DNA from 3 places in the Pseudomonas sp. SDO524_S393 genome. Region 1 is predicted to be linked to each of the others. Evidence: riboswitches for the same ligand, from Rfam matches in the RefSeq annotation. Region 1 holds a riboswitch; each other region holds the start of a gene.
What was found. Region 1 has a riboswitch for cobalamin ahead of cobO (cob(I)yrinic acid a,c-diamide adenosyltransferase). Riboswitches for the same ligand answer to the same signal wherever they lie in the genome.
Positions count from the first base shown of each region.

Region 2: another riboswitch for cobalamin. It lies ahead of ACW9IB_RS23865 (CbtB domain-containing protein); the one in region 1 lies ahead of cobO (cob(I)yrinic acid a,c-diamide adenosyltransferase).
Region 3: another riboswitch for cobalamin. It lies ahead of ACW9IB_RS23600 (ABC transporter substrate-binding protein); the one in region 1 lies ahead of cobO (cob(I)yrinic acid a,c-diamide adenosyltransferase).

Region 1 covers NZ_JBSVVZ010000071.1:21,835-27,137, reverse strand. The annotation lists gene ACW9IB_RS24695 (C40 family peptidase) at 1-403, shown strand, start outside; gene ACW9IB_RS24690 (PQQ-dependent sugar dehydrogenase) at 554-1,867, opposite strand; cobalamin riboswitch at 1,967-2,214, shown strand; gene cobO (cob(I)yrinic acid a,c-diamide adenosyltransferase) at 2,294-2,905, shown strand; gene ACW9IB_RS24680 (cobyrinate a,c-diamide synthase) at 2,902-4,272, shown strand; gene bluB (5,6-dimethylbenzimidazole synthase) at 4,269-4,919, shown strand; gene cbiB (adenosylcobinamide-phosphate synthase CbiB) at 4,916-5,303, shown strand, end outside.
Region 2 covers NZ_JBSVVZ010000066.1:28,119-33,421, reverse strand. The annotation lists gene cobN (cobaltochelatase subunit CobN) at 1-331, opposite strand, end outside; gene cobW (cobalamin biosynthesis protein CobW) at 335-1,402, opposite strand; cobalamin riboswitch at 1,496-1,695, opposite strand; gene ACW9IB_RS23870 (hypothetical protein) at 1,884-2,393, shown strand; cobalamin riboswitch at 2,520-2,722, shown strand; gene ACW9IB_RS23865 (CbtB domain-containing protein) at 2,820-3,008, shown strand; gene ACW9IB_RS23860 (CbtA family protein) at 3,020-3,724, shown strand; gene ACW9IB_RS23855 (cobalamin biosynthesis protein) at 3,721-4,113, shown strand; gene cobM (precorrin-4 C(11)-methyltransferase) at 4,183-4,929, shown strand; gene nfuA (Fe-S biogenesis protein NfuA) at 5,165-5,303, opposite strand, start outside.
Region 3 covers NZ_JBSVVZ010000065.1:5,972-11,274, forward strand. The annotation lists gene ptrR (putrescine utilization regulator PtrR) at 1-701, opposite strand, end outside; gene ACW9IB_RS23595 (aldehyde dehydrogenase family protein) at 854-2,236, shown strand; cobalamin riboswitch at 2,483-2,677, shown strand; gene ACW9IB_RS23600 (ABC transporter substrate-binding protein) at 2,795-3,805, shown strand; gene ACW9IB_RS23605 (FecCD family ABC transporter permease) at 3,802-4,806, shown strand; gene ACW9IB_RS23610 (ABC transporter ATP-binding protein) at 4,803-5,303, shown strand, end outside.

The DNA.
Region 1 (5,303 bases):
GGCTGCCGAAGACGTGCTCTTCCGTGCGTTGGGTCTGGTCGGCACGCCTTACCGTTGGGGCGGCAATACGCCGGACTCCGGTTTTGATTGCAGTGGCCTGATCGGCTTTGTCTACCGCGATGCCGCTGGTATTTCCCTGCCGCGCACCACCCGCGAGCTGATCGTGATGCGTGCCCAGGATGTGAGTGAAGAGAATCTGCAAACCGGTGACCTGCTGTTCTTTGCCACCGGTGGTGGTTCCCAGGTCAGTCATGCGGGGATCTATGTCGGAGAGGGCCGCTTTGTGCATGCGCCGCAAACCGGCGGTACGGTGAAGCTGGACACCCTGGACAAGGCCTACTGGCAGAATGCGTACCTGAGCGCCAAGCGCGTGCTGCCGGGGAATCTGGCGCGCAATCCTTAGGGCCCTTTAAAGCTCTGAAGGTGGGGGCGGGCTTGTGTGGGAGCTGGCTTGCTTGCGATGGCATCACCGCGATGCGACCGACACACCGCAGCGCCTGCATCGCGGGCAAGCCCGGCTCCCACATTGGTTTGGTGGTGTTCGTCAAACCGGTTATTTGGCCGACGATACCCGCCACACCTTATTCCCCACATCGTCCGCCACCAGCAAGCCCCCCTGCTGATCAATCACCACGCCCACTGGCCGGCCCATGGCTTTCTCATCACTGTTGAGGAACCCGGTCAGCACATCCACGGGCTGGCCTTTCGGCTGCCCGCCTTCGAACGGCACGAAGATCACCTTGTAGCCGCTGTGCGGCTTGCGGTTCCACGAACCGTGCTGGCCAATGAAGGCCCCGTTGCTGAACTGCGCCGGGAGCTTGCTGCCCTCGGCAAAGGTCAGTCCCAGGGACGCCGTGTGGGGGCCTACCGCATAGTCCGGCGCAATCGCCTTGGCGACCAATTCCGGGTTCTGCGGCGTGACGCGCACATCCACATGCTGCCCGTAGTAGCTGAACGGCCAGCCATAGAATCCGCCATCCTTGACCGAGGTGATGTAGTCCGGCACCAGGTCGCTGCCAATCTCATCGCGCTCGTTCACCGCGGTCCATAGCTTGCCGCTTTGCGGTTCCCAGGCCATGCCGTTGGGGTTGCGCAGGCCGGAGGCGAAGATGCGGTGCTGGCCGCTGGCACGGTCCACTTCCCAGATCGCCGCCCGACCTTGTTCGGCCTCCAGACCGTTTTCGCCGACATTACTGTTGGAGCCCACACTCACATACAGCTTGCTGCCGTCTTTGCTCGCCACCACGTTTTTGGTCCAGTGGTGATTAAGGGTGCCGCCGGGCAGGTCGACGACCTTGGTGCCGGCCTCCTTGATCGAGGTTTCCCCCGGTTGATAAGGGAAACGCAGCAACTGGTCCGAGTCGGCCACGTACAGGTCGTTGCCCACCAGGGTCATGCCGAACGGAGAATTGAGGTTTGCCAGGAACACCGTGCGGGTTTCGGCGATGCCGTCGTGGTCGGCATCGCGCAGCAGTGTGATGCGATTCGGGCTTGGCACTCCGGCGCCGGCACTGCCCATGACCTTCTCCATCACCCAGCCGCGAATACCGGTGGCGTCATCCGGCTTGGGCGGCGCATTGGTTTCCGCCACCAGCACATCGCCATTGGGCAGTACGTACAGCCAGCGCGGATGATCCAGGCCCTCGGCAAACGCGCCGACCTGAGTACCGGCGGCGGCTACCGGCTTCGCGCCGGCGGGCCAGCCCACGGCGGGAGCGATGTTGACGGTGGGGATCAATGTCTTGTTCGGCTCCGGTAACGTGGGCGAAGGCCCCGTGCCATCGGAAACCTGCAAGGTAGAGCTTTCGCCACAGGCAGCGAGGCTGCCGGCGAGCATGATCAGTAGCGCGAGTCTTGTTTTATGCATGGTGTTCTCCTGGATGCCTGTAGGAGTAGAGGTGCACGGCGGTCCGATGGTTCAAGCGCAGGGCCGGCTTTAATTGACGCTCCACCCCCAACCCACTAACCTTCGCGGCTTGTTTCAGGTGCTCTGTGGCCCATGTGTCGACAGAGTGAAACAGGGAAGCCGGTGAGCGAGCGCATGTGACCACCATGCTGCCGCGAATCCGGCGCTGCCCCCGCAACGGTAAATGAGTCAAGACGGTGCCTTTAGCCACTGTATCGCGTGCGATATGGGAAGGCGCGCCGTCGGCCTGCCTGCTCCGGCAAGCGCCACTCATGAGCCCGGAGACCGGCCTGAAGCATTCAACAGCATCACGGTGGGCGATGCTTGGCTGTCTGCTGTTCCTTTTTCCTGCCCGCCGTTTTTGTCCAGCCCCAACGGAGAGCTGCCATGACTGATTCCCCCGACCGCGACGAGCGCCACCTGGCGCGCATGCTGCGTAAAAAAGCCGTGATCGACGAGCGCATCGCCAATTCCCCGAACGAGTGCGGTTTGCTGCTGGTGTTGACCGGCAATGGCAAAGGCAAGAGCAGTTCGGCATTCGGCATGCTGGCCCGCGCCATGGGCCACGGCATGCAGTGCGGTGTGGTGCAGTTCATCAAGGGGCGTAACAGCACGGGCGAAGAGCTGTTCTTCCGGCGCTTTCCGGAGCAGGTGCGTTTCCATGTGATGGGCGAAGGCTTTACCTGGGAGACCCAGGACCGCCAGCGCGACATCGCCGCCGCCGAAGCCGCCTGGGCGGTGTCCCGCGAGCTGCTGCAAGATCCTTCCATTGGCCTGGTGGTGCTGGACGAGCTGAACATCGCCCTCAAGCACGGTTATCTCGATCTCGATCAGGTGCTCAGCGACCTGCAAGCCCGCCCGCCCATGCAGCACGTGGTGGTGACGGGTCGTGGTGCCAAGCCCGAATTGATCGAGATGGGCGACACCGTCACAGAAATGGGCATGCTCAAGCACGCGTTCCAGGCCGGTATCAAGGCACAGAAGGGCGTCGAACTTTGAATCAAACCCGTCATTGCCCGGCCGTCCTGATCGCCGCACCGGCGTCCGGCCAGGGCAAAACCACCGTCACCGCCGCGCTGGCCCGTTTGCACCGCAACCTGGGGCGCAAGGTGCGTGTGTTCAAATGCGGCCCGGACTTCCTCGACCCGATGATCCACGAGCGCGCCAGCGGTGCGCCGGTGTATCAATTGGACATGTGGATGGTGGGCGAGCAGGAAAGTCGTCGCCTGTTGTGGGAAGCGGCCGGGGAGGCCGACCTGATCCTGATCGAAGGCGTGATGGGCCTGTTCGACGGCACGCCATCCAGCGCCGACCTTGCGCGGCACTTCGGCGTGCCGGTGCTCGGCGTGATCGACGGCACGGCCATGGCCCAGACCTTCGGCGCATTGGCCCTGGGCCTGGCGCGCTACCAGCCGGACTTGCCGTTCGCCGGTGTGTTGGCCAACCGCGTCGGTACCCTGCGCCATGCGCAGTTGCTCGAAGGCAGCCTCACCGAAGGCCTGCGTTGGTATGGCGCGCTGTCCCGCGAGACCGGTATCGAATTGCCCAGTCGCCACTTGGGCCTGGTGCAAGCCAGCGAATTGAATGACCTGGACCTGCGCCTGGACGCCGCCGCCGAGGCGCTGGGCAGCAGTTGCGAAGTCGCGTTGCCGCCGCCGGTGGCCTTTGCCGCGCCGTCTGTGACCGAGATCGAGCCTTTGCTGGACGGTGTGCGTATCGCCGTGGCGCGCGACGAAGCCTTTGCTTTCACTTACGGCGCCAGCCTCGACCTGTTGCGGGCGATGGGCGCCGAGTTGCGCTTTTTCTCGCCGATCCATGATCGCCAATTGCCTGATGCCGACAGCCTCTATCTGCCGGGCGGTTACCCGGAGCTGCATCACCAGGCGCTGTCGGAAAATACGCCGATGCTCGACGCCATCCGCGCCCATCATGCCGCCGGCAAACCCTTGCTCGCCGAATGTGGCGGCATGCTCTACCTGCTGGACTCGCTGACCGATGTCGACGGCAATCATGTCGAACTGGTCGGCCTGTTGCAGGGTGATGCGGTGATGCAGAAGAAACTCGCGGCCCTGGCGCTGCAAAATGTCGAATTGCCCGAAGGCACGTTGCGCGGCCACACCTATCACCATTCCCTGACCACCACCGAGTGGCAGCCCATTGCCCGCGGCCTGAGCCCCAATGGCGGGCGCGGTGCCGAAGCGGTCTATCGGCAGGGACGGATGACGGCGTCTTACGTGCACTTTTACTTTCCGTCGAATCCGGTGGCGGTTGCCGCTTTGTTTGCGCCGGATCTTGGGCACGCTTGCCCCTCGACAGCACTCACCGATCCATGTGTGGGAGCGGGCTTGCCCGCGAAGAGGCCATGACTGACAACGCCTTTCCCCAGGCCGACCGCGACGCCATCTACCGCGCCATCGCCGAACGCCGCGACATGCGCCACTTCAGCGGCGGCACCGTGGCCCCTGAATTGCTGCAGCGTTTGCTCCAGGCCGCGCACCAGGCACCCAGCGTCGGCCTGATGCAGCCCTGGCGCTTTATCCGCATCAGCGACCGCCAATTGCGTGGGCGGATCCAACAACTGGTGGAAGAAGAGCGCGTACGCACCGCCGAAGCCCTGGGCGAGCGCTCCGATGACTTCATGAAGCTCAAGGTCGAAGGCATTCACGACTGTGCCGAAGTACTGGTGGCGGCGCTGATGGACGATCGCGAACGCCATATCTTTGGCCGAAGAACCTTGCCGGAAATGGATTTGGCATCGCTGTCCTGCGCGATCCAGAACCTGTGGCTGGCCGCTCGCGCCGAAGGCCTCGGGATGGGCTGGGTGTCGTTGTTCGAGCCTCAGGCCCTGGCGGACCTGCTCGGCTTGCCCGCCGGCGCGAAACCCTTGGCGGTGTTGTGCCTGGGGCCGGTGGACGGGTTCTACCCGGCACCGATGTTGCAGCTTGAAGGCTGGACCGAGCCTCGGCCATTGAGTGACATGCTGTACGAGAATACGTGGGGAGTGAGTCAATGAGTGTGGCCTTGCTATGTGTCGCCGCAGTCGCGCTGGACGCGCTGCTGGGTGAACCGAAGCGCTGGCATCCGCTGGTGGCGTTCGGCAATTTCGCCGGGCGGGTCGAACAACGTTTCAACGCCGGCGGCCGGGGCTGGCGCAGTCACGGCGTGACGGCGTGGTTTATCGCCGTAGTACCGCTGACCCTGCTGGCGACGGCCTTGTCGTGGGCGCCTTATATTGGCTGGGTGCTGGAGATACTGGCGTTGTACTGCGCCCTCGGCATGCGCAGCCTCGGCGAGCATGTGACGCCGGTGGCCCAGGCCCTGCGCGCCGATGATCTGGAGCAGGCGCGTACCCGCGTGAGTTACTTGGTGAGTCGCCAGACCAGCGAGCTGGACCGCA
Region 2 (5,303 bases), on a different contig from region 1:
TCAGCTGCACCCCGCGTTCAGCCAACTCCACCAGGCGCTCAATGCCGTAGCGCCAATAACCGATGCCGCCATGCAGCGAAATCAGGATGACTTTGGCGTGGCGCAGCACTTCGTCGACATACAGGTCGACCGAGGCATGGTTCTGCACCTGCATCGGGTTGGCCAGACGCAGGCTGGGGTAATCGTCGGGCAACTGCTGGGCCGCTTCGGCCAGCAGCGCCAGGCTGGAGTCGCCACTGCACAGGATCACCAGTTCGGCGGGGGTTTGTCCAAGGTCGGCAATATTGTCGTCCGAGACGAAACCACCGGGCTGGGTCCTGAGCAGGTGCATGGGTCAGACGCTGAGGGCAGCGCGCAGTTGCGCTTCGAGGCCCGCCGGATCCAGTTCCTGACCGATCAGTACCAGGCGCGTCGTGCGGGCTTCATCGGCGCCCCAGGCACGGTCGAAATGCTTGTCGAAACGCGTGCCCACCCCCTGGATCAACAGGCGCATCGGCTTGTTCGGGATGGCCGCGAAGCCCTTGATGCGCAGGATGCCGTGTTGCACCACCAATTGGGTCAGGGCGTCGAGCAGCAACGCTTCGTCGGCTTGCGGCAGGTCGATGGAAATGGAGTCGAACGCGTCGTGATCGTGGTCATGGTCGTCTTCACCTTCGTGGTGATGATCGTGATGGCTGTGACGACCATCGATGTGCTCTTCGGAGCCGGCGCCCAGGCCGATCAGTACGTCCAGCGGCAGACGACCGCTGCTGGCTTCGACGATCTTCACCGCTGGCGGCAGTTCTTCGGCGACTTCCAGGCGTACCCGGGCCAGGTCTTCCGGGTTGATCAGGTCGGTCTTGTTGAGGATCACCAGGTCGGCGCTGGCCAGTTGGTCGGCAAACAGCTCGTGCAGCGGCGATTCGTGGTCCAGGTTCGGGTCCAGTTTGCGCTGAGCATCGACTTGGTCCGGGAAAGCGGCGAAGGTGCCCGCGGCCACGGCCGGGCTGTCGACCACGGTGATCACCGCGTCGACGGTGCAGGCGCTGCGGATTTCCGGCCACTGGAAGGCTTGTACCAAAGGTTTTGGCAGGGCCAGGCCCGAGGTTTCGATGAGGATGTGGTCAAGGTCGCCACGACGGGCTACCAGCTCGCGCATCACCGGGAAAAACTCTTCCTGCACGGTGCAGCACAGGCAACCGTTGGCCAGTTCGAACACCCGGCCAACGGCCTCTTCTTCGGTGCAACCGATGGAGCACTGCTTGAGGATTTCACCGTCGATGCCCAGCTCGCCGAACTCGTTGACGATCACGGCGATGCGACGGCCCTGGGCATTGTCGAGCATATGGCGCAGCAAGGTGGTTTTGCCCGAGCCGAGGAAGCCGGTAACGATGGTGACGGGGAGTTTGGCCAGTGTTTTCATCGGATGCCCTTTGGGGCGGGCATACGGGACGATAGGCCCTGCGACGGCGCGCAGCAGCGGATTTCGTCACCGGATCACCCCGCCCGGTTGAAGTAGAAAATCGGTTGCGAGGCAGGTCTCCTGGCTTGGGGCGTGCGGGTCTTGCGACCGGCGCTGGCTGCGCCTTCCCGCCGTTTTGGCAGTGGCGTGGCAGTCAGTTGAACCCTTCACAGTTGCGGGGGCAGCCGCGGCTTGGACCGCGTTCCCTTCTTAGCTCCGGCCTGGGCTGGAGAACCTCAAGGGTGCAAGGCTACGCAGTGCCACAGAGCGGGTCAATGCCAACACATGAGGTTCGCGCCATACCGCGGCAGTCGAATGAAACTTACAACTCGCATCAATTGCTGATAGCCAGCCAGGAACAACTTCGACGCTTGCACCACACAGATCTGGCTCATAAGCACTCAATGCGCATCAGACATACCAACGCAATAAAGGATCAAACATGAAACTTTCGGCACTTCCCCCGCTCCACTTCAACCTGCCACCTAACTCGCCGAGCTACAAAGGCGAGAAAGAAGCTGATGCCCCGCGGGACAGTATTCAGGTCCAGCATGCTGCATACACGAGCCCCCTCGAAACTCGGGCAAAGAGAAGTACAACAGAGCAAAAGCCCCCGGTCTGGTCCTACAGTGACCGACAGTTGCTACAAGAGGTGAAGAAACACTTCGATGAATATGCAACCGGGCGGGGCGATGAATACGTAAACTTCAATGAATTAAAAGAGGCCGCCGGTCAGGTGCCAACCACGAGAACCTTCTCTCCAGAAGCCTCAGCCATTGCCGAGGAGATCCTCAAACGCCCCCGGCTTCTTAACCAACTGGATATCGGAGTGGGCTGGACACCTGGCGGAAGAGGATTACAAGACGAGAGGTTTGATCATGCCAACCTTGACTACTTGATCCGCCACGCCTCCACTAAGCGCAGAGTCAAGTTAGGTCAGACTCGCTTTTAAAGCTGGTCTGATCCGCAAAAAAGCAACATTGATCGCTCGTAATCCTTGAGGTCAACTCTATCCGTCAAACACCTTGAACATTACAGCCGTCCAAGATGTTTGACGCACATCACCCTCCCATGCTCTCCTACACGTCTTGTTTCGGGTGCCCTGCAAAGGGTGAAACGGGAAACCGGTACGCCATACCCCTATGGCAAGTCCGGTGCTGCCCCCGCAACGGTAAGCGAGCGAAGCGTCAGATCCACTGTGCATACGCATGGGAAGGCGACACTTTCAAAGGCGAACAGCCCCTCGCAAGCCCGGAGACCGGCCCGAAAAAATCAGATAACAAACCCGCGGTGGGCGGGCGCTGTTCAGAACCCTGCGTGCCTGGCTCGCGGGGTTTTCATGCGCTCGTATCACCCTGAAACCCTGAAGGGACGCGCCATGTCGATCATCAGCAGCACTTCGCACGCCACAGGCAACACCACCACTCTCGGCCAACGCCTGACCGCCGCCATCGGTGCGTCGATCCTCGGCGCGTGCCTGGTGTATTTCGCCGGTTTCTCCCATATCGAAGCGGTACACAACGCTGCTCACGATACTCGCCACAGCGCCGCGTTCCCGTGCCACTGAGACCTGCCGACATGATCAAGCGTATTGCCCAAACCGCAGGCTTCACCGGCCTGCTGGCCGCCCTGCTGCTGACCCTTTTGCAAAGCTTCTGGGTCGCCCCACTGATTCTGCAGGCGGAAACCTACGAAAACGCCCCCGCCGCCACCGAAGTGGCCCATGAGCATGCCGAAGGCGCCGCCGCCCACAGCCATGATGCCGAGGCCTGGGAGCCGGAAGATGGTTGGCAGCGCGTGCTCTCCACCACCGGTGGCAACCTGGTGGTCGCCGTCGGTTTTGCGCTGATGCTTGCCGGCCTCTACACCCTGCGCGCACCGACCCGCGCCGCACAAGGCTTGCTGTGGGGCCTGGCCGGTTACGCCACCTTCGTGCTGGCGCCCACCATGGGCCTGCCGCCTGAACTGCCGGGCACTGCTGCGGCCGATCTGGCGCAGCGTCAGGTCTGGTGGATCGGCACCGCCGCCTCCACCGCCGCCGGTATCGCGCTGATCGTGTTTGGCCGCAACTGGCTGCTGAAAGTACTGGGCGTGGCGATCCTCGCAGTGCCGCATGTGATCGGAGCCCCGCAACCGGAAGTCCACTCGATGCTGGCCCCGGAAGCCCTGGAAGCGCAGTTCAAGATCGCCTCGCAGTTGACCAACGTCGCCTTCTGGCTGGCCTTGGGCCTGATCAGCGCGTGGCTGTTCCGTCGCAACCGTGACGATCAATACGCCGCATGATTCTGGCGGTTGGCCTGGGGTGCCAGCGGGGCTGTGATGTTCATGCCCTGCTGGAGCTGTTTGACAACGCCCTCGCGGAGGGGGGCGTTGATCGCAACAGCATCACCGCACTGGCCAGCATCGATTTGAAAAAGGACGAGCCGGGAATACTGGCCTTGGCCAAGGCGTTGAAACTGCCGCTGCACTGTTTCAACGCGGAACAACTGGCGGTTTTTGCCGACCGCCTGAGTCACACATCCGAGGTCGCATTCGCCCATACCGGCTGTTACGGCATCGCCGAAAGCGCCGCCTTGGCCCTGGCCGAACACCTTTCGGGGACTTCTGCCCGCCTGCTGATCACCCGCAAAAAAAACGCCCAGGCCACCTTTGCATTGGCGTGCGCCGGCTAAAATCCCGATAATTGCGCACCCCGATCATGAGCAATTTTCATGCTCGCCCGTTTTTCAACAGGATTTTCCATGACCGTCTACTTCATCGGCGCAGGCCCCGGCGACCCGGATTTGATCACTGTCAAAGGCCAGCGGCTGATCCGTAACTGCCCGGTGATCCTCTATGCCGGATCCCTGGTGCCCGCAGCAGTGCTGGAAGGTCATCGGGCGGAAACCGTCGTCAACAGCGCCGAATTGCATCTGGAACAGATCATCGACCTGATCAAGGCAGCCCATGAAAAAGGCCAGGACGTAGCGCGAGTGCATTCCGGTGACCCGAGCCTGTACGGCGCCATCGGCGAGCAGATCCGTCATTTGCGCGAGCTTGGCATTCCGTTCCAGATCATCCCTGGCGTGACGGCTGTATCCGCCTGTGCGGCGCTGCTGGAATCGGAACTGACCCTGCCGGACATCGCCCAGAGCGTGATCCTGACCCGTTATGCCGATAAAACCAGCATGCCCGCCGGTGAGGCGTTCGACAGCCTGGCACAGCATGGCACGACCATGGCGATCCACTTGGGGGTCAACCATCTGGACAAAATCGTCGCCGAGTTGCTGCCGCATTACGGCGCAGATTGCCCGATTGCCGTGGTGCACCGGGCGACATGGCCGGATCAGGATTGGGTGGTCGGTACACTGGCGGATATTGCCGAGAAGGTTGCCGCCAAGGGCTTTCGGCGTACGGCACTGATTGTGGTGGGCCGGGTGCTGGCCAGTGACAGCTTCAGCGAGTCTTCGCTGTACCGCGCAGGCCATGCCCACCTCTACCGCCCCTGATCAAGCCCTGAGATCCACGCAACCCCCTGTGGGAGCCGGGCTTGCCCGCGATAACGGCATGCCAGGTAAAACATTTGTATGCTGATAGGCCGCTATCGCAGCGGTGCGGCGACCCGACAAGCCAGCTCCCACAGTTGATCTGCTTTGTTAGATGGATAGTGCACGGCATTAAATTTCAGGCATAAAAAACGGCGCTCACGGGGCGCCGTTTTTTCGTTCGCAGTGAACGCCTTACTCAGTAGTAGGCGTTTTCTTTCTGCGTGTGGTCGGTCACGTCACGTACGCCCTTGAGCTCCGGAATACGCTCAAGCAGGGTGCGCTCGATGCCTTCGCGCAGGGTCACGTCCGCCTGGCCGCAGCCCTGGCAGCCGCCG
Region 3 (5,303 bases), on a different contig from region 1:
ATCAGCGCCAGGCCGGCCCCGGCACTGACACAGGCGAGCATGCCGTGGTACGACTCCATCTCGAAGATCTTGCCCGGCACCGCGCCATCCTGGGAAAACCAGCGCTCGAAGTGGTGCCGGTACGAGCAGTTCGAACGAAAGGTATAGATGCTCTCCCCCGCCACATCCTGCCCCCGGGTGATCGGCGTGTGATGCAGCGGCGCGATCACCACCATCTCCTCCTCGAACACTGCCACCCCTTCCAGCGTGGCGTGCAGCACCGGCCCATCGACGAACGCCGCTGCCAGGCGCCCCGAGAGCACGCCTTCGATCATGGTGCCCGACGGTCCGGTGCTCAGGTCCAGCTCGACCTTGGCGTGTTTCTGGTTATACGCCGCCAGCAAACCCGGAATGCGCACTGCTGCCGTGCTTTCCAGCGAGCCGAGGGAAAACGCCCCCTGGGGCTCTTCCCCGGCGACCGTCGCACGCGCTTCCTGCACCAGGTCGAGAATGCGCCGCGCGTAGCCAAGGAAATTCCACCCCGCCGGGGACAGGCGCAAGCGGCTTTTCTCGCGGATAAACAACGCCACGCCCAGGTCTTCTTCCAGTTGCTTGATGCGCGTGGTCAGATTCGACGGCACGCGATGAATCAATTGCGCGGCGGCACTGATGCTGCCTTGCTCGGCGACGGCCTTGAAGATTTCCAGTTGCACCAGGTCCACGGCCTTCTCCCATCGTGAAGTGATCACTCCCGCGCTCTTCGCGGGAACCTTCATTCTCACTTTGAGAATGTATTGCTTAATATTATTCAGTTTCCAGAAAAGAACCAGCACCGTAGGCTGAGCCCCACTTACTCATTCAGCAGGACGGTGCCATGAACGCGACCACCCACGCTCTCTCGATCAACCCCGCCAACGGCGAAACCGTCGGCAGCTACCCCTATGAAACCGCAGCGCAACTGGACGCCGCTCTTGACCGCGCCACCAGCGCCTTCCGCACATGGCGTCGCCAGCCGGTCAGTCAGCGTGCCGAACTGTTGCTGGCCCTGGCCGCCGCGCTGCGCGAGCAAGCCGAAGAAATGGCGCAAATGATCACCCTGGAAATGGGCAAACCCATCGCCCAGGCCCGTGCCGAAATCGAAAAATGTGCCGGGCTCAGCGAATGGTACGCCGCCCACGGTCCGGCCATGCTCGCACCGGAACCAACCCTGGTGGACAACGGCAGCGCCCAGATCGAATACCGCCCGCTGGGCCCTGTCCTCGCCGTGATGCCGTGGAACTTCCCGGTCTGGCAGGTGCTGCGCGGCGCCGTGCCCACCATGCTCGCCGGCAACACCTACGTACTCAAACACGCCCCGAATGTGATGGGCAGCGCTTACCTGATCCAGCAAGCGTTCCGCAAAGCCGGCTTCGCGCAAGGTCTGTTCGAAGTGATCAATGTGGCCAACGACGGCGTGTCCAAGGCCATCGCCGACCCACGCATCGCCGCCGTGACCCTCACCGGCAGCGTGCGCGCCGGTTTCGCCATTGGTTCCCAGGCCGGTGCCGCGCTGAAAAAATGCGTGTTGGAACTGGGCGGCTCCGACCCGTTCATCGTGCTCAACGACGCCGACCTCGACGCCGCCGTCCAGGCCGCGCTGATCGGTCGCTTCCAGAACAGCGGCCAGGTCTGCGCCGCCGCCAAGCGCCTGATCATCGAAGCCGGTGTGGCCGAAGCCTTCACCGCCAAGTTCCTCGAAGCCAGCCGCGCACTGGTGATGGGTGATCCGACCTCGGCCACCACCTATATCGGCCCGATGGCCCGCTTCGACCTGCGCGACGAGTTGCATGACCAGGTCCAGGCCACTCTGGAGGAAGGCGCGACCCTGCTGCTGGGCGGCAACAAGGTGCCCGGCGCCGGCAACTACTATGAGCCGACGGTGCTGGCCAACGTCACCGACCAGATGACCTCGTTCAAGCAGGAACTGTTCGGCCCGGTGGCGTCGATCATCACCGCCCGCGACGCCGACCACGCCGTGGCCCTGGCCAACGACAGCGAATTCGGCCTGACCGCCAGCATCTTCACCACCGATGCGGCCAAAGCCCGGCATATCGCCAACCAGCTGGAAACCGGCGGGATCTTCGTCAACGCCTTCAGCGTCTCCGACCCTCGGGTGGCGTTTGGCGGCATCAAGAAAAGCGGGTTTGGCCGCGAGCTGTCGCACTTCGGCGTGCGGGAGTTCTGCAACGCCCAGACGGTGTGGCTGGATCGCAAATAACCCGGCATTGTCCCCAATGCCAGTCAGTTAAGGAACCAAAGGGCGGCCAAGTTCTTGTAGTGAGCGGGCTTGTCCCGCGCTGGGTGGCGCAGCCGCCCTAATCCAGTCGCCGCGTTCTTCCAGACAGAACTCAGTTGTCTGGTTTTGGGGCCGCTTCGCGCCCCAGCGCGGGCGGTGCGACGATTCGACAAGCCCGCTCACCACAAAAAGCTCTCTGCGCCCCAAACTCCCCATCGCCTGCCCAATCGACTACCATACCGCGCCGGTTCCCAAACGGGACTAATAGGGAATCCGAAGCGCGGCCCGCCCGCGTCAATCGGAACTGCCCCCGCAACTGTAGCTGCCGAGCCTGCTCCCGAGCGCCACTGGACCTTGTCCGGGAAGGCCGAAGCGTGGTGATGACGCACGAGTCAGGAGACCTGCCGGCCCAAGCTCGATCACTAACCGGCGGGGTGTCCGGGAAGGACATCCTTGCCCTGCCCTTCAGGCGGTCCATGGCTGTATTTCCATTACCGTACCTCCCCAGCTCACTGTACGGTTCAAACGGAGATTGCCCCCATGCTGCCACGTGTCACCGCCCTGTTCACCGGCCTCGGCTTCTGCGCCCTGGCCCAGGCCGCGCCCACCCAGTACCCGTTGACCGTGGAAAACTGCGGCGCACGCGTCACCTTCCAGCAGGCCCCCGCGCGCAGCGTGACCATCGGCCAGGCTGCCACCGAAATGCTCTACGCCCTGGGCGTGGGCGATAAAGTGGTCGGCACTTCGCTGTGGTTCAACAATGTGCTGCCGCAGTTCAAGGCACAGAACGACAGCATCGAGCGCCTGGCCAACAACGAACCGAGCTTCGAAGCCGTGATCGCCAAGCGCCCACAACTGGTGGCCGCCGAACTGGAATGGGTGGTAGGCCCGCAAGGCGTGGTCGGTACCCGCGAGCAATTCCACGAGCTGAAGATCCCCACCTACCTGCTGCCCTCCGACTGCGAAGGCAAGGACAACCTGGTGGGCGCCGATGGCACGCGCCTGGAGCCGTTCCGCATCGAGACTATCTATAAAAGCATCAGCCAGCTCGCGCAGATTTTCGACGTGCAGGATCGCGGCCAGCAACTGAACGACGAGCTCAAGGCGCGCCTGGCCAAGTCGGTGGCCACCGCGCAGAGCAAGGGCCTCAAGCAGGCCAGCGCGCTGGTATGGTTCTCCAGCTCGGAAATGGCCAGCGACCCGTACGTGGCCGGACACAAAGGCATTCCGCAATTCATGCTGCAGACCCTCGGTCTGCATAACGTGGTGCAGTCCGATGAAGAGTGGCCCGCCGTCGGCTGGGAAACCCTCGCCAAGGCCAACCCCACCTTCCTCGTGATCGCCCGCATGGACCGCCGCCGCTACCCCGCCGACGACCATGAAAAGAAACTCGCCTTCCTGCGCAGCGACCCGGTCACGCGCAACATGGACGCGGTGAAAAACAACCGCATCATCATCCTCGATGCCCTGGCGCTGCAGGCCAGCATTCGCATGTTCGACGGGCTGGAACAACTGGCCACGGCCATCGACGGCTACGACTTGCCCAAATGATGCGCACCCTACTCGCCCTGGCCCTGCTGCTGGCCGCGGTACTGGCTGGCGTGGCCATCGGCGAAACCGCCATTTCGCCCGACGTCGTGTTTCAGGTACTGGCCAATAAACTGTGGGCCGCCGGCTACGTCCTCGACCCCATCGACGAGGGCGTGGTGTGGAACTACCGCCTGACCCGTGCCCTGGTCGCCGCCGCGTGCGGTGCCGGGCTGGCGACCTGCGGGGTGATTTTGCAATCGCTGCTGCGCAATCCGTTGGCCGACCCGTACCTGCTGGGCATCAGCGCCGGCGCATCCACCGGTGCGGTGCTGGTGGCCTTGATTGGCGTGGGCGGCGGGCTGGTGTCGTTGTCGGCGGGTGCATTTGTCGGTGCCATGGCGGCGTTTGCGCTGGTGATCCTGCTGGCGCGCGCCAGCGGTTCGGCCAGCGGCACCGGCCAGATCATCCTCGCGGGCATCGCCGGCTCGCAATTGTTCAACGCGCTCACCGCGTTCCTGATCACCAAATCCGCCAGTTCCGAACAAGCCCGGGGCATTCTGTTCTGGCTGCTGGGCAACCTCAGCGGGGTACGCTGGCCCTCGGTATGGCTGGCGGTGCCGGTGGCGATTGCAGGGTTGGCGGTGTGCCTGTGGCACCGTCGCGCGCTGGACGCGTTCACCTTCGGCAGCGACTCGGCGGCATCCCTCGGCATTCCGGTGCGCCGTGTGCAGTTTGTGCTGGTGGGTTGTGCGGCGCTGGTGACGGCAGTGATGGTGTCGATTGTCGGCTCCATCGGCTTCGTCGGTCTGGTGATTCCACACGCCGCGCGCCTGTTGCTCGGCACCGGGCATTCACGCCTGCTGCCGGCCAGTGCGCTTGGCGGTGCGTTGTTTCTGATTGCAGCGGATGTGCTGTCGCGCACCTTGATCAAGGGCCAGGTGATTCCCGTCGGCGTAGTGACGGCACTGGTCGGCGCGCCGGTGTTTGCGCTGATCCTGATCGGCCGGAGAAATGCCCGATGAATGTACTGAGCTGCCGTGGCCTGGGTTTCAAAGTACGCGAGGCCGAGCTGCTGCGCGATATCCAGCTGGAGGTCCGGACGGGTGAAACCCTGGGCATCGTCGGGCCGAACGGCTCCGGCAAATCCACCCTGCTCAAACTGCTCGCCGGGCTGCGTACGCCGGCATCCGGCGAAGTCTTGCTGGGCGGTCAGCGCCTCGGAGATTTGTCCCGTCGTGCCATCGCCCAACAACTGGCCGTAGTCGAGCAACAGGCCGACACCGACGACGCCATCCGCGTGTTCGACGCCGTGGCCCTGGGCCGCACGCCATGGCTATCGGCGCTGAGCCCGTGGTCTGCCGAGGACGACAGCATCGTGCGCCAGGCCCTGCACGACGTTGATGCCACCCACCTGAGCCATCGCGCCTGGCGCAGCCTCTCGGGCGGCGAACGCCAACGCGTGCACATCGCCCGAGCGTTGGCGCAGCGCCCGCAGATTCTGTTGCTGGACGAGCCGACC